2 regions of the Alteribacillus sp. JSM 102045 genome follow, and region 1 is predicted to be linked to the other one. Evidence: a T-box and tRNA genes for the amino acid it is inferred to sense, from the RefSeq annotation. Region 1 holds a T-box; the other holds one or more tRNA genes.
The links. The T-box of region 1 lies ahead of alaS (alanine--tRNA ligase). A T-box ahead of a tRNA ligase gene usually reads a tRNA of that ligase, here a tRNA-Ala.
Positions count from the first base shown of each region.

Region 2: it encodes a tRNA-Ala, which carries the amino acid that the T-box ahead of alaS (alanine--tRNA ligase) is inferred to sense. The anticodon was not compared.

Region 1 is NZ_JBHFQG010000008.1:122,467-131,502, forward strand. Features, by position in the region: gene ACE1TI_RS08160 (AI-2E family transporter) at 38-1,114, shown strand; gene ACE1TI_RS08165 (proline dehydrogenase family protein) at 1,092-2,003, opposite strand; gene pruA (L-glutamate gamma-semialdehyde dehydrogenase) at 2,069-3,619, opposite strand; gene ACE1TI_RS08175 (sigma-54 interaction domain-containing protein) at 3,776-5,161, opposite strand; T-box leader at 5,349-5,548, shown strand; gene alaS (alanine--tRNA ligase) at 5,811-8,450, shown strand; gene ACE1TI_RS08185 (IreB family regulatory phosphoprotein) at 8,559-8,831, shown strand; gene ruvX (Holliday junction resolvase RuvX) at 8,828-9,036, shown strand, end outside.
Region 2 is NZ_JBHFQG010000004.1:145,884-154,919, reverse strand. Features, by position in the region: gene ACE1TI_RS04580 (aminotransferase) at 1-843, shown strand, start outside; gene ACE1TI_RS04575 (sodium-dependent transporter) at 991-2,337, opposite strand; gene yugI (S1 domain-containing post-transcriptional regulator GSP13) at 2,509-2,922, shown strand; gene ACE1TI_RS04565 (DUF378 domain-containing protein) at 3,020-3,247, opposite strand; gene ACE1TI_RS04560 (glucose-6-phosphate isomerase) at 3,442-4,800, shown strand; gene ACE1TI_RS04555 (YugN-like family protein) at 4,947-5,345, shown strand; gene ACE1TI_RS04550 (hypothetical protein) at 5,423-5,581, shown strand; tRNA gene ACE1TI_RS04545 (tRNA-Ala) at 5,639-5,714, shown strand; gene sda (sporulation histidine kinase inhibitor Sda) at 6,367-6,528, opposite strand; gene ACE1TI_RS04535 (MalY/PatB family protein) at 7,455-8,618, shown strand; gene ACE1TI_RS04530 (hypothetical protein) at 8,795-8,959, shown strand.

The sequences.
Region 1 (9,036 bases):
TTATACCTCATCCTATGAAGAAGGAGGGGGTATTTTTATGGTAAAAGGAAAGGAATGGATATGGCTTCAGCGTCTTTTGCTAATAGCTGTTTTTCTTTTCATTATATATTTATTAAGTTTGCTGAAACCAATTTGGTCTTCCTTTTTAAATGTTGCTGGAAAAGTAATGCTTCCTTTTGTTATCGCTGCTATTATTGCTTATTTACTTCACCCTGTGATTGATTTTCTACAAAAGCGTCATATACCTAGAGCACTTTCTATTTTATTTGTCTATGTGGTGTTTTTTGGAGGAGGTGCATGGTTTGTTTGGTATTTTAGTCCAGTATTGTACAACCAGATTGAAAAGTTTACACGATATCTTCCGGAATATTTCGAACAATTATATACACTCTTTTCCAATCTGCATCATCGAATTGATACTCTTCCTCCTGCCATTCATAATACGATTGAGTTAGCGTTTGATCAAACAGAAACAAAACTGGGAGATAGTATGAAAGGCTTAATAAATAAATGGAGAAATATTGTAGAATTTATTGTTCTTCTTCTGCTGCTTCCATTTCTGGTGTTTTACCTGTTAAAGGATTTGAAGGCAATTGAAAGAACAATAAAGCGTTTTGTTCCCAGCAAATGGAGAGACGAAGGAGAATTGCTTGCAGGAGCAGTTGATGAAGCACTTGGAGATTATATAAGAGGCCAGTTCATGGTTGCTGGAGCAGTCGGGCTTCTATCTGCTTTAGGTTTATGGATTATAAATATTCCGAATGCCATTTTGCTTGGTTTGTTTATAGCTATTACAGACATTATCCCTTATTTTGGCCCAATATTGGGAGCTGCTCCTGCATTAATGGCAGCTGCTTCTATCTCTACAAGCAAATTGATTATAACGATTATTCTCTTATTTGTTATTCAGCAAATAGAAGGAAATTTTTTATCTCCTTACGTTGTTGGCAGAAATGTTCATTTACATCCATTAGTAATTGTTTTTGCTCTATTGTTAGGATTTGAATTAGCTGGCTTTATCGGACTTTTTATAGCAGTACCATTATTTGTTGTGATAAATAATATTTTCCATACATTTAAGCAGCGGAAAGTTACTTTAAAAAGAACCCCTTAAATGCAAAAGCGACATTTTGGGGCCTTTCAGCCAAGCGCCTCATAAAATAACCATACCAATCATTTCCAAATGGGACATAAGTTCTAAAATGATATCCTTCATTTACTAATTGCTTTTGCATATCTACTCGAAAACCATAAAGCATTTGGAATTCAAACAAGTCTCTTGGAATATTGTTTTCTTTAACGAATTGTTTCGTTTGGTTAATGATGTTATGGTCGTGGGTTGCTATCGCCGTATAACTTCCATTGCAAAGATGCTGTTTAATAATTTTAATAAAATTATTGTCGATGTCTTGCTTATTTTGTAAAGCAACTTCTGGAGGTTCTCTGTATGCTCCTTTAACAAGACGCAGTGGAATTCCTTTTAATGCTTCAACATCATCAGCAGCACGGTGTAAATATGCTTGTATGACTGTACCTACGTTGTCATGTTTTTTTCGCAGTTCATTTAATATATCGATAGTCAGCTGATAATGACTATAATCTTCCATGTCAATCCTAACAAATATATTATATTGATCAGCAGCAGAAAGAATTTTAACCATGTTATCCATACATAAATTCTGGTTAATATCAAGGCCAAGCTGGGTCAATTTTAAGGATAGGTTGCAATTAACTTTTTCTTCAGCAATCGCATCCAACGTTTTAATACAATAATCCGCTGACTTTAATGCTTCCGTTTTTTCTGTGACAAATTCACCAAGATGGTCTACCGTACACATTATCCCCTTCTGGTTTAATTTACGTACGGCCTCCATTGCGCTTGGAATATCTTCTCCAGCTACTACACTGGAAGCTCCTAACTTTAACCCCCAACGTTTTGCACTTTTGTTTAAGGTACGGTTTTTAGAAAGAAATAGGAAGAAATTTCTGGAAACATTTTTCATTTTTATCTTCCTTCCCTAATATGTCTCTCCGCGAACTTTATAAGCCGCGGAGAGAAGGATACGATCTAAAATTGATCAGTTACAGTTTTCGGCTGCATGAACATGAGAAGGTAATCTGGTCCTCCGGCTTTAGAATCTGTACCGGACATGTTAAAACCTCCAAAAGGCTGATATCCTACAATAGCAGCTGTACAGCCTCTGTTAAAATAAAGGTTGCCTACGTGGAATTCCTCACGTGCTTTTTCTAAATGGGCGCGATTGTTAGAAATCACCGCGCCTGTTAACCCGTATTCCGTGTTATTTGCAATGTCTAAAGCTTCTTGAAAGCTTTGGGCTTTGGAAAAGGCGACAACAGGACCGAATATTTCCTCTTGCATTAGCCTTGCATCAGGTGAAAGATCTGCAAAAACGGTTGGTCTTACAAAGTAGCCGTCCGCTGCATTACCTTCTCCTCCAGCCATTAATCTGCCTTCGGATTTGCCTATATCAATATACTTCATTACTTTATCGTGTGCCGCCTGATCGTTTAATGGCCCCATGAAATTATTAAAATCTTGCGGTGTACCAACTGTAAGCTCTTTCGTTTTTGCTGCTGTTTTTTCTAACACTTCATCATAAAGCTCCTTATGAACCACTGCTCTAGAACAAGCAGAACATTTTTGACCGGAAAAACCAAAAGCAGAATATATAATGGAATCAACTGCTACATTTACATCGGCCTCTTTATCAACGATAATCGTATCTTTACCGCCCATTTCAATGCTGCAGCGTTTAAGCCATATTTGACCTGGCTGTACTTTCGCTGCTTTTTCATAGATGCTGATTCCAACTTCTTTTGAACCGGTAAAGTTAACAAATCTAGTTTTTGGATGTTCTACTAAATAGTCACCGATCTCAGCGCCGCTTCCCGGAATAAAATTCACAACGCCTGCAGGCATACCGCCTTCTTCCAGAGCCTCCATAAATTTGTAAGCTATTACAGGTGTCGTGCTCGCTGGTTTTAGTAAAACAGTATTACCACACACCATAGGCCCTACAGTAGTGCCTGCCATAATAGCAAATGCGAAATTCCATGGAGAAATGGTCACGCCAACTCCTAACGGTATATACGTAAATGTATTATTTTCTACCTTTTCGCGGCTGTGTATGGGCATGCCGTCTTTTAAGCGAAGCATTTGCCTTCCGTAATATTCCAGGAAATCAATTGCTTCTGCTGTATCAGCATCTGCTTCCTTCCATGGTTTTCCTGCTTCATATACAAGATAGGCTGAAAACTCATGTTTTCTTCGTCTTACGATAGCAGCTGAGCGGAAAAGAACGTTTGCTCGAGCTTCGGCGGACCATTTTTTCCAAGTCTCAAATACTTCCCAGGCTTTTTTCATAGCTGATTCTGCATGTTCCTTCGTAGCTTTAGAAACATATCCAACCACTTCTTTTTTGTTTGCAGGGTTTTCTGAGAATATTTTGTCTTCTGTTGTTATACGTTCCCCGCCAATAATAAGAGGATATTCTTGCCCTAATTGAGATTTGACATGCCCAAGTGCTTTTTCAAAAGCCTGCCGATTATTTAAGTCAGAAAAATCTGTAAACGGTTCGTGCTTATAATCCCAAACCATTTTATCACCTCTCTGAAAATTCTAACCATTTATAATGCAAAAACTGTGCCAATTCTAAAAAGTTGAGATGTAGTCATACAAACAAAAATAAAACAAAAAAGTGCAAAAAATTTTGCACTTAATATGAAAAATATTTTGCACTCCTTGCTGTATTCATTATTTCAGCTGAAACTTTTCCATTCTATATTGAAGACTTTGTCTGCTAATCCCAAGGTCTTTAGCGGTACGCATTATATTGTAATTGTTTTTGGATAAAGATTGTTTGATTATAGTAAGCTCTGTTTTATATAACCTATCTCGAAGAGATTCGCCTTTTTCTAAAGATTTTTCCTGATTTTCATTAAATGTATGATCCATTTCAGAAAGTTCTGTTTTATTACGAAAATGAGGGGGAAGATGGGCTGCAGTAATGGTATTTTCTTCAAGCACCATATTCATAGCGCCTTCAATCACATGTTCAAGTTCCCGAATATTTCCAGGCCACAAATATTGATTGAAAATTTCTTTCACTTCGTGATCTATCTTTAGAACTTGCATTTGAAAATACTGGTTATACTTACTTATAAATGAATCTGCTAACTCTGGTATATCGGATAATCGTTCTCTTAAAGGAGGGATGAAGAGAGTTACGACTCCAAGTCGATAGTAAAGGTCTTTACGGAGACGCTTGTGTGTAATTGCATCAAGCGGGTCTTCATTTATTGTAGCTATGATGCGAACATCAATAGGGCGTTCCTTATTATCTCCAATTCTCTTTATCTTTCTTTCTTGGATCACCCTAAGCAGCTTTGCTTGCAGTGAAGTGGGCAGGGTGTTAATTTCATCTAACATTAAGGTTCCGCCTTCTGCTTCTTCAAATAATCCAGAACGTTCAACAGCGCCGGTGAACGCACCTTTTACTGTTCCAAACAGTAAACTTTCAATTAATGTTTCAGGGAGGGCCGCACAGTTTTGGGAAATATACGGTCCGCTTCGGCTGCTTCCATTATGAATACTTTGGGCGAACAATTCTTTTCCCGTTCCTGTTTCCCCTACCAAAAGGATAGAAGACGAAGTTCTAGTAGCTTTCTTAGCATTTTCCTTTACTTCACGAATAGCAGAAGAAGAACCAATTAAACTTTCAAATGTATAACGAGTATCTGTGCGGCGTATGATGCTGTCTCTTCGCATTTTTTCGAGCTGGGTAACATCTGTTGCGATCTCAGCAGCTGCAATCGTTTGCCCTTTTTCTTTTATTGGAAAGGTATGATTGACCGTAGTAATTTCATCTCCTTTATTATTGTAATAGGTTTGTTTTTTATTTTTTATCGTTTTATTATTGTAGAGAGCTTGAAACAAGCGGCTGTCACGTTTATCTTTAAAAGGGAAGACTTCTGTTATAGGTTTATCGGAAAAATCTTCAATAGTCATTGATTCAATCACCCTCATTTTTGTGTTATAAATAATAGGCGTTTCCGATCTATCAATAACTCTGATGCCAAGATCCATTTTATCAAGAAGCGTTTCATACACGATTAGGGGAGTGGAATGATTGAAGTTCATATAAGGGTTCCCTCCTTACGGTAATTACTCTTAACTTAAGTATAAGGAATTTGACAGACGGAGTCATTTTTTATAATGTTAAGAAAGCATAATATTTTATTAGATAAAAACAGAAAAATAACTGCAAATTTTCGCTGTTAAGTCTTGAATGTAAACTAAGATATCAATAGAAGGAAAATTTAAATGAAAAAATATGATGATGGGAAAAGTACGCTAAAGCCCTCTGAACAGAGACCGTTTTACTTGGCTGAAATAAAACGGCAGAGAAGAGTAGCAGAAAGCTGGCCCGGAGTGCAGTTAATACCTGCCGTGAACCGCGTTAAGGATATAAGTTGACAGGCTTAGCCTGTAAACAGGGTGGTACCGCGAATTAACTTCGTCCCTGCACCAGGGGACGGAGTTTTTTAATTGTTTAGGAAATTATGTTTTTACAAGTTGTGGATACTATCTCCATATTGTTTGATCCGCGTCTAGCTTCAGCGCCCAGCCTCTCGGGGTTAAATAACCTCCAGTCATGAAAGGCAAAGAACGCCTTTCATGACTGGAGAACATTTACCTGTCGAGGCCGAACAGGGCGCTTGCGCTTTTGTTCTGCGATAAAATAAAACATGAAATGTTTATAATAATTATAATTTAGGAGGAATAAAGCATGAAAGTTTATACGTCTGCAGAAGTAAGACAGATGTTTTTAAATTTTTTTAAGGAAAAAGAGCACTCCATTGAGCCGAGCGCTTCATTAGTTCCTCATGAAGATCCTACTCTTTTATGGATTAACAGCGGGGTTGCTACGTTAAAAAAGTATTTTGATGGAAGAGTTGTTCCAGAAAATCCGCGAATTGTAAATGCCCAAAAATCTATACGCACAAATGATATAGAGAATGTTGGAAAAACTGCAAGACACCATACGTTTTTTGAAATGCTTGGGAATTTTTCCATTGGCGACTATTTTAAAAAAGAAGCGATTGAATGGGCATGGGAATTTTTAACAAGTAAAAATTGGATTGGATTTGAAAAAGATAGACTATCAGTAACTGTACACCCAGAAGACGATGAGGCTTATGATTATTGGAAAAATGAGATTGGACTGCCGGAAGAACGGATTATTCGTTTAGAGGAAAACTTTTGGGATATTGGTGAAGGGCCGAGTGGGCCAAATACCGAAATCTTTTATGACCGCGGTCCCGAATATGGAGATAACTCCCAGGACCCGGAACTATACCCTGGAGGAGAGAACGAAAGATACCTTGAAATTTGGAACCTGGTGTTTTCTCAATTTAATCATAATCCTGATGACACCTATACGCCGCTTCCTAAGAAAAATATTGATACCGGTATGGGATTAGAAAGAATCGTTTCCGTTATCCAAGATGCGAAAACTAATTATGATACAGATTTATTTTTACCTATTATGAGAAAAGTAGAAAACATAACAGGTCTTGCTTACGGAACCTCTGAAGAAAAAGATGTAGCTTTTAAAGTCATCGCAGACCATATCCGCACTGTCAGCTTTGCCGTGGGAGATGGAGCGTTACCGTCTAACGAAGGCAGAGGTTATGTGTTAAGACGTTTATTAAGAAGAGCTGTACGATACGCAAAGCTTATTGGCATTGAACGTCCCTTTATGTACGAATTAGTTCCCGTAGTTGGAGAAATTATGGAAGATTACTACCCAGAAGTGAAGAACAAAGAAGCGTTTATTCAAAAAGTGATAAAAAATGAAGAGGAACGTTTCCATGAAACGTTAAGCGAAGGACTAGCTATTTTATCAGAAATAATGAGAAAAGCAGAAGAAGCCGGTACTTCTGTTATTTCTGGAAAAGATGTGTTTCGTCTATATGATACGTATGGTTTTCCTGTGGACCTTACAGAAGAATACGTTACGGAGAATGGCTTCGCTATCGACACGGAAGAGTTTGAAAAAGAAATGCAGGCTCAGCGTGAGCGGGCACGGGCAGCTCGTAAGGACGATGGTTCCATGCAAACACAGGATGCTGTGTTTGCTGATATAAAAGAAGACAGTCAATTTATCGGTTATGATTCTCTTCGGACTGATGCTGTCGTACAGGTTATCGTTCATGAAAAAGAGAAAGTAGATACTATATCTGCTGGCAAAACAGCAAAGATCATTCTTGACCAAACTCCTTTTTATGCTGAAAGTGGGGGACAGGTTCCTGATAAAGGTATAATATTTAATGAAAATGCAGAAGCAAAGGTGACCGATGTTCAAAAAGCGCCAAACGGTCAGCATTTGCATACAGTTGAAATAGTCAGCGGCTCGCTTAGAACTGGTTCTGCTGTGAAAGCAGTAGTAGAAGAGAGAGGACGGGTCGATATTGTAAAAAACCATACAGCTACTCATCTGCTTCACCAGGCATTAAAAGATGTTTTAGGGGATCATGTGAACCAAGCGGGATCACTGGTGTCAGAAGAGCGTCTACGGTTTGATTTTTCTCATTTTGGGCAAGTGAAACAAGAGGAGTTAGATCAAATTGAGGAAATTGTAAATGAAAAAGTTTGGAGAGCTATTCCCGTAACCATTGAACAGAAAAAATTCGAAGAAGCTAAAGCGATGGGGGCTATGGCTTTATTTGGAGAAAAATATGGTGACAAAGTCCGAGTTGTCCAAGTAGGGGATTATAGTATTGAACTGTGCGGAGGCTGTCATGTAAATAATACAGCCGAAGTGGGGATATTTAAGATTGTTTCAGAAGCAGGAATCGGAGCAGGAGTCCGAAGAATTGAAGCAGTAACAGGTCAAAAAGCATACGAATTTATGAATGAACAAATGAATGTTTTAAAAGAAACAGGTAATAAACTAAAAGCAAAATCACTAAAGGATGTACCGAAGCGAGTAGAGGCTTTACAACAGCAAATCCGTGACTTGCAGCGTGAAAATGAATCCCTTAATGCGAAAATTGGAAACATGGAGGCAGGAAATCTTCTTGATAATGTACAAGTAGTAGACGGCGTTAATGTGATCGCACAAAAAGTCTCGGCTGCAGATATGGATGGGCTTCGTAACACAGTAGACGAACTTAAACAAAAACTGGAATCAGGTATAGTTGTATTAGGGGCAGTAAATAACGGAAAAGTAAACCTTGTAGCTGGGGTTACCAAAGATTTAACTGACCAAGGATACAAAGCAGGAACAATTGTTAAAGAAACAGCTTCCATCTGCGGAGGCGGAGGCGGAGGCCGTCCAGATATGGCTCAAGCTGGCGGGAAAAACCCAGATAAACTTTCAGAGGCATTAAGCGCCGTAGCAGATATTGTTAAATCCATTTCCTAAACGGGAATAATTGGTGTACAATAAGGGCAAGATGTTGAAAGCATTGGGCTGTAAATATGATAAACGTCCATATAAATAAATGCAGTTATTATTGAGGAGGTGTATGGTATGGGTTCAAACGACAACACCATGAAATTTAATGTTCAGGATGACTCCATAGATGCAGATGCCCGTGAAGTGCTGTTTACAGTTTACCAGGCACTTGAAGAAAAAGGATATAACCCAATTAATCAAATTGTAGGTTATTTGTTGTCCGGTGATCCTGCATACATTCCGAGATATAAAGATGCCCGTACTCTCATCCGAAAGCTTGAAAGAGATGAGTTGATTGAAGAATTAGTAAGGTCTTATTTGCAAGAGCACGGGAAGGAGAAGGAATGAAAGTATTAGCCTTAGATGTTGGCATGAAACGAATAGGGGTGGCCGTTTCAGATGAGTTAAGATGGACCGCCCAGGGCCTGGAAACGATCCATATTAAAGGAAACAGTCCCCAGGAAGCTTTTGGCCGGATTGCAGAATTAATGGAAGAGCATGAAGCTTCTGAAGTGGTAGTAGGGCTTCCTAAGAATATGAATGGAACCATAGG
Region 2 (9,036 bases), on a different contig from region 1:
CGGGCAACGGTAAACCCAGGTGAAGAAGTCATTATTATAGAACCTGGTTTTGTAGCATATGCGCCGATTGTTTCTTTGGCTGGCGGTGTCCCGGTCTCTATCGGAACCAAAAAAGAAAATGAGTTTAAAATAACAAAAGAGGAACTAGAAGCAGCTATTAGACCAAATACAAAAGCAGTTATGTTGTGTTTTCCGAATAATCCGACGGGAGCAGTGATGACAAGAGAAGAACTCCTACCAATTGCGGAGGTTATTGAAAAGCATAATCTGCTCGTTCTATCAGATGAAATTTATGCAGAGCTCAGCTATGATAATCAGCATTACAGTTTTGCGAGACTGCCTGCTATGCAAGAACGTACTATTCTTATATCAGGCTTTTCAAAAGCCTTTGCGATGACCGGCTGGCGTCTTGGTTTTGTATGCGCCCCGACAGATATTTCTGCAGCAATGCTTAAGATTCATCAATATACGATGATGTGTGCTTCATCTCTTGCTCAATATGGGGCTTTGGAAGCTCTGCGGAACGGCAGAGAAGAGGTGGAGCGAATGGTAACCAGCTATAGGCAGCGCCGTAATTTTATCGTAAAATCTTTTACGGAAATTGGCCTGTCATGTCACCTTCCGGGTGGTGCCTTTTATGCCTTTCCGTCTATTGAACAAACTGGACTGAGTTCTGAAGCGTTCGCAGAAGCGCTGCTAAAAGAAGAGCAAGTAGCAGTAGTTCCTGGAGATGTTTTTGGTGAAGGAGGAGAAGGCCATATACGCTGCTCTTATGCTACCTCCATGGATTCGTTACAAACAGCGATAGAACGGATAGGACGTTTCTTGAAAAAACACGGTTAACATTATGTATCACCTGCGCCTAATAAGGTGCAGGTTTTTAATCTTCTAATAAAAAAAGACAAAGCGATAGCTGCTTTGTCTCTAAAGAGGGGGAATACATTATTATTTTCCCTCTTTTTTACTTTTTAATCCCTGAATTTGAAATTTTTACCATACACCTAAGACATCTAAAAACGCAAATAATATAGCTACAGGTGTGATAAAACGAATTATGACCATCCAGCTTCGGAAAAATTCTTCTCCCAGGCCGGAGCCGCGAAGCAGCTCCTCCTTCAGGTCTTGATGACTCATTTTTAATGGAACAAAAAGGGCAATAAGAAGGGCACCCAATGGTAATAGTATATTACTAACTAGAAAATCAATATTGTCGAAAAATGTATTTCCAAAAACAAACCACTCGGCAAGCACGCCATAAGATAGGTTAGACGGAATGCCAAGTACGAAAATGCCAAGGCCGCCAATCCATGCCGCTGCTTTTCTGCGACCAGGATGATTTTTTGCTACAGAAGATACAACGATCTCAAGTAAAGAAAAAGCAGAAGTCAGTGTTGCAAATAATAGTAACAGTAAAAATAATGATAAGAAAACTCCGCCAAATGCCATTTCACTAAATACAGCAGGTAAAACGGTAAAGATTAAACTAGGACCTTCATTAGGTTCTAACCCAAAAGCAAAAACCCCTGGGAAGATAGCTAAACCAGATAAGAAGGCAATTAAAATACTTAATCCGACAATGGAAGAAGCTGATCGGACAAGGTTTTCTTTTTTGTCAAGATAAGAGCTGTACGTTACCATTACCGAAACCCCAAGGCTAAGAGAAAAGAAAGCTTGACCAAGCGCAAATAGAATGGTGTCCCCGCCGACTTTGCTGAAATCCGGCTGCAAGAAAAATCTGACACCTTCCATTGCCCCTTCAAGAGTTAGGGATCGTAATACTAAAACAATAAAAATGATAAAAAGGGCAGGCATCATAATACCGCTGGCCCGTTCAATCCCTTTTTGAATGCCGCCTTGCACAACAAGAATAGTCATAATTATAAAAGCAAGGTGGGCAATGCCGACTTCCCAATGATTCGAAATAATACTCTCAAAAAGCATTCCGTAGTCCCCAGTAGAAGGGTTGGTTAAGCCGCCGGATAAACTGCGGACAAAATAAGTAAGAATCCATCCGCCTACTACAGCATAGAAGGATAAAATTAAACAAGAAGAGATAATGCCAAGAATTCCAACCCAGTACCATGGCGTGCCAGGTGCCAGTTCTTTATATGCCTGAATTGGTGGTTTTTGTGTTTTTCTTCCAATTACGAATTCCGAGAGTAATAAGGAAGTTCCTAATATTAAGGTAAAAGCCAAAAATATAAGAAAAAAAGCGCCGCCCCCGCTTGTTCCTGCTACATATGGAAGTTTCCAAACAGCACCAAGGCCGATTGCCGAGCCTGCCGCTGCCAATATAAAACCTATTTTAGACTTCCATTGGTCTCCTGTGTTACTCATAGGTTTCTCCTCTCTAAAAGATAATTAGACATTTAAACAGAATATCGGATAAGTCCCTACATTGTCAAGTTTTTGAGGAGGGATTCTCTTCTTTTTGTATGTACTAAAATTGCTGTTTTTCGTATTTCATGTTATAATTTGTGGGCTAATAAATAGTTAGGAGATGTTTGCATGTCGGTTAAGCAGTATGAAGTTGGAAGTATTGTAGAAGGTAAAGTTACAGGTATTAAACCCTTTGGAGCGTTTGTAGCAATTGACGATAACAAACAAGGACTTGTTCATATATCAGAGGTAGCCCATGGGTATGTAAAAGATATTCATGAAGCATTATCTGTTGGTGATCAAGTAAAGGTTAAGATTAAATCCATTGATGAGGATTCCGGGAAAATTTCTTTATCTATTCGTGATACTCAACCTGTCCCCGAAGGAAAAGAAACACGCAGTCAGCGGAGCGCTCCTAAAGGCGGCAGCCGAAACAACAACCAAAAAAACCAAGGATTTAATACGCTTGAGGATAAACTCAAAGATTGGCTTAAACAGTCAAACGAAATACAAGCTGACTTAAATAAAAGAATGAGAAAATAAAATTATTGGATGAGAAGGGTATTTGAAAATATTCCCTTCTTTTGATAGCAAGCGACCAAAAGCAGCTTTCGAAATGCTGTTTGATCGCTTGCTTTTTTTAACGCTGCGGTTCGGGGCTTTTTTCTAATTCCTCATCAGGTTTAAATAGGAGAGAGATACAATAGAGTCCAGCAATTCCCACGATCGCGTAAATAACACGAGATAAAGCGGCCGCCTGGCTTCCAAAAATAGAGGCAATTAAATCAAAACCGAAAAAGCCAATTAACCCCCAGTTTATAGCACCAATAATAGCCAGTACAAGAGCAGTACGCTGCAATCCGCTCATACCTTTCACCCCCCTTCACCTTTCCTCATAAGCAATTATTCTCGCTCGTAAGCTTAGGATGAAATAAATTATGTTAGATTATGCACAAATTTAAAATTTATCTCATGTAGACGTTTACAAATAGAAAAGTGCTTGATTTGATGAACAGGCTTCTTTACATTGAAAATATACGTTTATTATTGGAGGAGATTTTTATGGCAAAAGGAATCACCTTAGATTACAGTAATGTATTATCTTTTGTGAACGAAGAAGAAATGGAATACTTAAATGGTGCTGTGAAGAACGCTCATCATGCCTTACACGAAAAAACTGGTGCCGGCAACGATTTTCTTGGATGGGTAGACCTTCCGGAAAACTATGATAAAGATGAGTTTTCACGAATACAAAAAGCAGCCGAAAAAATTCAAAAAGACAGTGACGTATTATTAGTGATCGGAATTGGCGGTTCCTACCTTGGGGCAAAAGCAGCTATTGAAAGTTTAAGCCATTCTTTCCGAAATCAACTCAATGATGAAAAGCGCAGCGGTCCTGAGATTTATTTTGCCGGCCATCAAATCAGCCAGTCCTACATTCAGGATATAATGGATATGTTAGAAGGAAAAGATATTTCGATTAATGTTATTTCCAAATCCGGCACAACAACAGAACCAGCTATTGCGTTTCGTATTTTCCGAAATTATTTAGAAAAGAAATACGGAAAAGAAGAAGCAGCAAAACGCATTTATGCTACAACTGACAAAGAAAAAGGCGCTTTAAAAACATTGGCGGATGAACAAGGCTATGAAACATTTGTTGTTCCTGATGATGTAGGCGGCCGTTATTCTGTATTAACTGCCGTTGGACTGCTGCCCATTGCTTCTGCCGGGCTTGATATATTGAATATGATGACAGGTGCAAATGACGCGCGTAAAGACCTCAGTGAAGAGGATCTGAAAAAGAACCATGCTTATCAATATGCGGTGCTTCGTCACATTTTTTATCAAAAAGGAAAAGCCATTGAATTATTAGTGAATTATGAACCGCAGCTTCATTATGTTTCGGAATGGTGGAAGCAGCTATTTGGAGAAAGTGAAGGAAAAGATGGAAAAGGACTCTTCCCGGCGTCTGTAGATTTTTCGACAGACCTTCATTCCATGGGGCAGTATGTTCAAGAAGGACGCCGCCATCTGTTTGAAACGGTTCTTCAAATCGAAGAATCCGACAAAAAAGTTACTATTGAAGAAACCGAAGATGATCTTGACGGCCTAAATTATCTTGCTGGCGAGTCCATGGATTTTGTGAATAAGAAAGCATTTGAAGGGACACTTCTTGCTCATACAGATGGAGATGTGCCTAACCTTGTTTTACAGATTCCTAAACTAGATGAGTATTATTTTGGCTATCTCGTGTATTTCTTCGAAAAGGCTTGTGCTATCAGCGGATATTTACTCGGAGTAAATCCGTTTGACCAGCCTGGTGTAGAAGCATACAAGAAAAATATGTTCGCGCTTCTTGGAAAACCTGGTTTTGAAGAAAGGAAAGAAGCATTACAAAATAGGCTAAATCAATCTTAATTGTAAAAACCTCAGCACGGAAGCTGAGGTTTTTTTATGAAGAAAGGCATGCGGAGCAGCTTACTTTTTTCGAAGGAAGAAGCATGAAAAAAATAAGGGGTGGAAACCTATTAACAATTCATTTTATGATAAAGGAGCTGGGTATGGTGATTGAGATACCTTCTAAGATAGAAAATCATAAATTTGTACTGTATGATCTTGAAAAAAAATTAAAACCGCTCGGATATGAAATTGGCGGGAATTGGGATTACGATCATGGCAGTTTTGATTACAAGATTTCTGATGAGGGAGGATATCAATTTTTTCGGGTGCCGTTCACGGCTGTCGAAGGAGAGCTAGAGCAAAAAGGGGTAAAGGTACAGCTGAGAAGCCCATTTGTATTGACTCATAAGTACCAGGGAGATATAGATAATAACACGGAGCCTTATAATGCTGTTTTCAACCAGTTTGCCGAGCCAGTCGATCAGGACGCGGAAGTACCTAGATCTTCTGTAGAAATGGCTGAACGGCTCAACAAAGAGTTAGAAGAAGTATTATTATCTTAAATTTTCATTGCTGTTTCCCGTATGATTTGCTAATGTTATAGCATACTTTATTTGTGGCGGAGCAGGGGGACAGGTGGATGGGAGAGGCTGTTATTTTTGGTGCTGCAGTTTTGGCAGGCTGGATGCTGCTGGATTATTCCAAAGAAAAACAGTGGCGGAAGGTCAAAGTACTGGAATCTTTTTTGGCAGGAACTGCGGGTGCGCTCGGCTGGTTTCTCTTAGAAATAATCTTTTAATATATATTGACAGGAATTTTAAACGCGCTTATAATAAAAAATATCGTTTGATGGCGAGGGGCATTAGCTCAGCTGGGAGAGCGCAACACTGGCAGTGTTGAGGTCAGCGGTTCGAGCCCGCTATGCTCCACCATATAACACTGAGACGCATCTACGTCGAAAGCGAATATGGTAGTGCCCAGAGGGTGCACCATATAATAATGAGCGCTGGCTGTGTTCCCAGTAAGCTTGACAACTCTTTAACATGTACCCATAGGGTGCGCCTACATAGTATCAATGACGCCGGTTTGAGGAGAACCTCGGCCCGGCGTTATTTTTTTTATGCGCTGGTGAAGGTCGCATTGAAAATGGAAGGTTTCGGAATGGAAGGTCGAGGACATTTGTTCCTTAATTTTAAACAAACAGGTTACTATCCAAGGTGTATGTGGAAATTCTTTCCATTATTAAGAGAAATCCCATTAAAATGACCCTCTTTTAGACAGAGAACGGAACAGATAACATGGCACTCAGCGCCCTTTCTAATATTATGTGTGGGTCTGGTTAAGGTGAAGTAAGTTAAAATGTGGGAACATGACTAAGGGAATGAAAGAGTTTAAGGAAAAGGGAGAAAATCGAAGAAAAAGGTCGGTTATATAAGTAACTTCATAATAAAATAGAGGATAAGATTATAAGCGGCCACTACAAATCAACGGAAAAAACGGAATATACACATTAAGAAAAATCGAAGGCTTTCACCATATTATACGGAGAAACCCTTCGATTTTTCTTAACTGGTCCAATTTGTTTTATCTGCCAACTTCCATGTAATAATTCTGGGCAGAAGATGGTGATGTCAATCCCCGGCGTTTTATTTCAGAGTAAAGCAGTTCAATGAACTCTTCCTCTAAATGTAATTCTACTGCTTTTTCATAAGCTTCCATCAACACCCCGTCACTAATGTAATGCATAGGTGCTCTCCTTTACTCAACATTTGTCATATAAAAAACGTTAATCACATCAAATAAACCCTTTAAAGTATATAAGCAGGGTATGTAAAAAAGGAATTTATTGGTTTCTATGTGTTATTGTATACGAAATAATTTTGTTTCGCAATACGGTCAGGGAATATTCTTATAGGCATACTTGGGGTGAAATGCAATAAAAACTTATTAACAAATATGTAAAAAGCATGGATAAAAATGATCGAACCGTATACAATTTAATTGTGAAATTTTTCACAATATTTTTCAGGGGGAGTTTTTGTGGTTATGAATATGCTTAGAAATAGTTTATACACTGCGGAAATTTTAGCAGTACTGCGTAATTATCTTGGTTGGAGATGGCTAACTTCTGGCTGGGGGAAGTAGTAACAGGGGACTTTGAAGCAGGTGGGTTCATGCAAGGAGCCATTGCTGAACCAGTGACAAATCAAGCTGGAGAAGCAGCGTTTCCATAGTATAATGTTTTTTTGGAAAAAATAGCTTTGCCGATTGAGAATATCTTTAGTTTTGCAGTAGCATATGGAGAAGTGTAAGTAGGCTTAGGTTTGATTTTAGGAGTATTAACCGTTTATGCATCTTTCATTGGCCTAACGATGAACTTTGCTTTTTTATTTTTTGGCACTGTTTCCACAAATCCACTTATGCTTCTTAAAAAAACAGCAGTAACTAATCGTGCTGGCTTAATGAAAAAAAACGGCTTCTCTTCCTTGAAGCCGTTTTTTAAAGGAAAGAAACGGTGCTGGCTGTCTGCACCGTGCTCGGATAGAAGAAAAAGAAAATGCGGAATAGGGTGAATTCATAAGGAAAAGCTTGAAAAATCTATTAAAAAGAGGCAAACTTATACGAAAAGCCTTAATATATCTAGTTAGCTAAATGCTTGGGAGGATGCAGTTATGGATTTCGAAAAAGTTATTGATAGAAATAAAACAAATTCGATGAAATGGGACTTTGTTTCAGAACGGTACGGTTCAAGCGACTTATGGCCTATGTGGGTTGCAGATATGGACTTTCAAGCTCCGCAGCCTGTATTAGATGCTATGCAAAAAGTACTTGACCACGGGATTTTTGGCTATCATAGAAGGCCTGCATCGTTAAGGGAAGCCACGACATCTTGGATTCAAAAACGATTTGACTGGACGTTAAGCAATGATCAGCTTGTTTTCACCCCAGGTGTGGTACCAGCAATCAGCCATTTAATTCAAACATTTACGGAAAAAGGCGATGGAATTATCATTCAGCCCCCTGTCTATTATCCGTTTTATGCTCTTATCGATAACAATGAACGTAAGCTTCTGCGCAATCCATTAAAAGAAACAGAAAATGGATTTACTGTTGATTTAGAAGACTTGGAAAAGCAAATGCAAGCCGGTGCAAAAATGTTATTGCTTTGCAGTCCTCATAACCCTATTGGAAGAGTGTGGAAGCAAGAAGAGCTGGAAGCAGTAGCAGATCTTTGTGAAAAGTATGACGTGTTTGTTGTGTCTGATGAAATTCATGCCGACTTAGTACTTGAAGGCAAACATATACCATTTTCTAAAGCTGCAGCAGAGAAGAATATTGAGGTTATTACTTGTATGGCACCAAGTAAAACATTTAATTTAGCAGCACTTCAGCTGTCTTATGTTGTTTTTGAAAAGAAAGCTTCTCAGAAAAAATATGAAGCCCACCTGAAGCGTCAATTTGTTGAGATAGATAATCCTTTTGCTACGGTTGCGGCTGAAGCTGCTTATCGAGAAGGAGAAGAGTGGCTTGAGAATTTACTCGACTATGTACGAGGCAATGTAAAATTTGTTAAGCAGTATATTGAGACTAATATGCCTGAAATGAAAGTGATTGAACCAGAAGGAACATATTTGGTATGGGTAGATATGAGCGGCTTAAATATGGAAGCTTCAAAGCTGCAGTCATGGCTTAGAGAAGAAGGAAAGCTTGCTTTGAGCGACGGCCATATTTTCGGCGAGGAAGGAGCCGGATTTGCCCGAATTAACGTTGCATGTCCGCGAAATAACGTAGAGGAAGGTCTCAGTCGTTTACAAAAAGCTTACAATAACAGATAGTTACGTATTTCATAATAAAAGAGGAATTTTAACAGGGATATCGAATAGAGTAAATAGTATAGTACAAGGTGTTTAAAAACAATGCAGCCGATTGTAGATGACAGGCCGTGACAAGGAAAACTGGTTAATTCGTAAAATTAAACATTCTGTACGTACAAAAAGGAGCCCTGTTTATCATGCAAAAATGTTATACGGAAGAGCTTCGTGAGGAATGTGAGAGTAAACTTGGCCGCACTTTAACAGAAGAAGAAACGTTATTTATTGAATGGATGGCTGATCGTCAATGCAGGGAAAATGGCAGATTAGTAGGGAAAGGCCCTGTTTTAGAAGCAGAGAGATAGGCAGACAACAACGTGTAAGGCACATTGTGACAAGTATCTACTGAAAATAAGAAGGTTTTCACACATTATTGACGGAT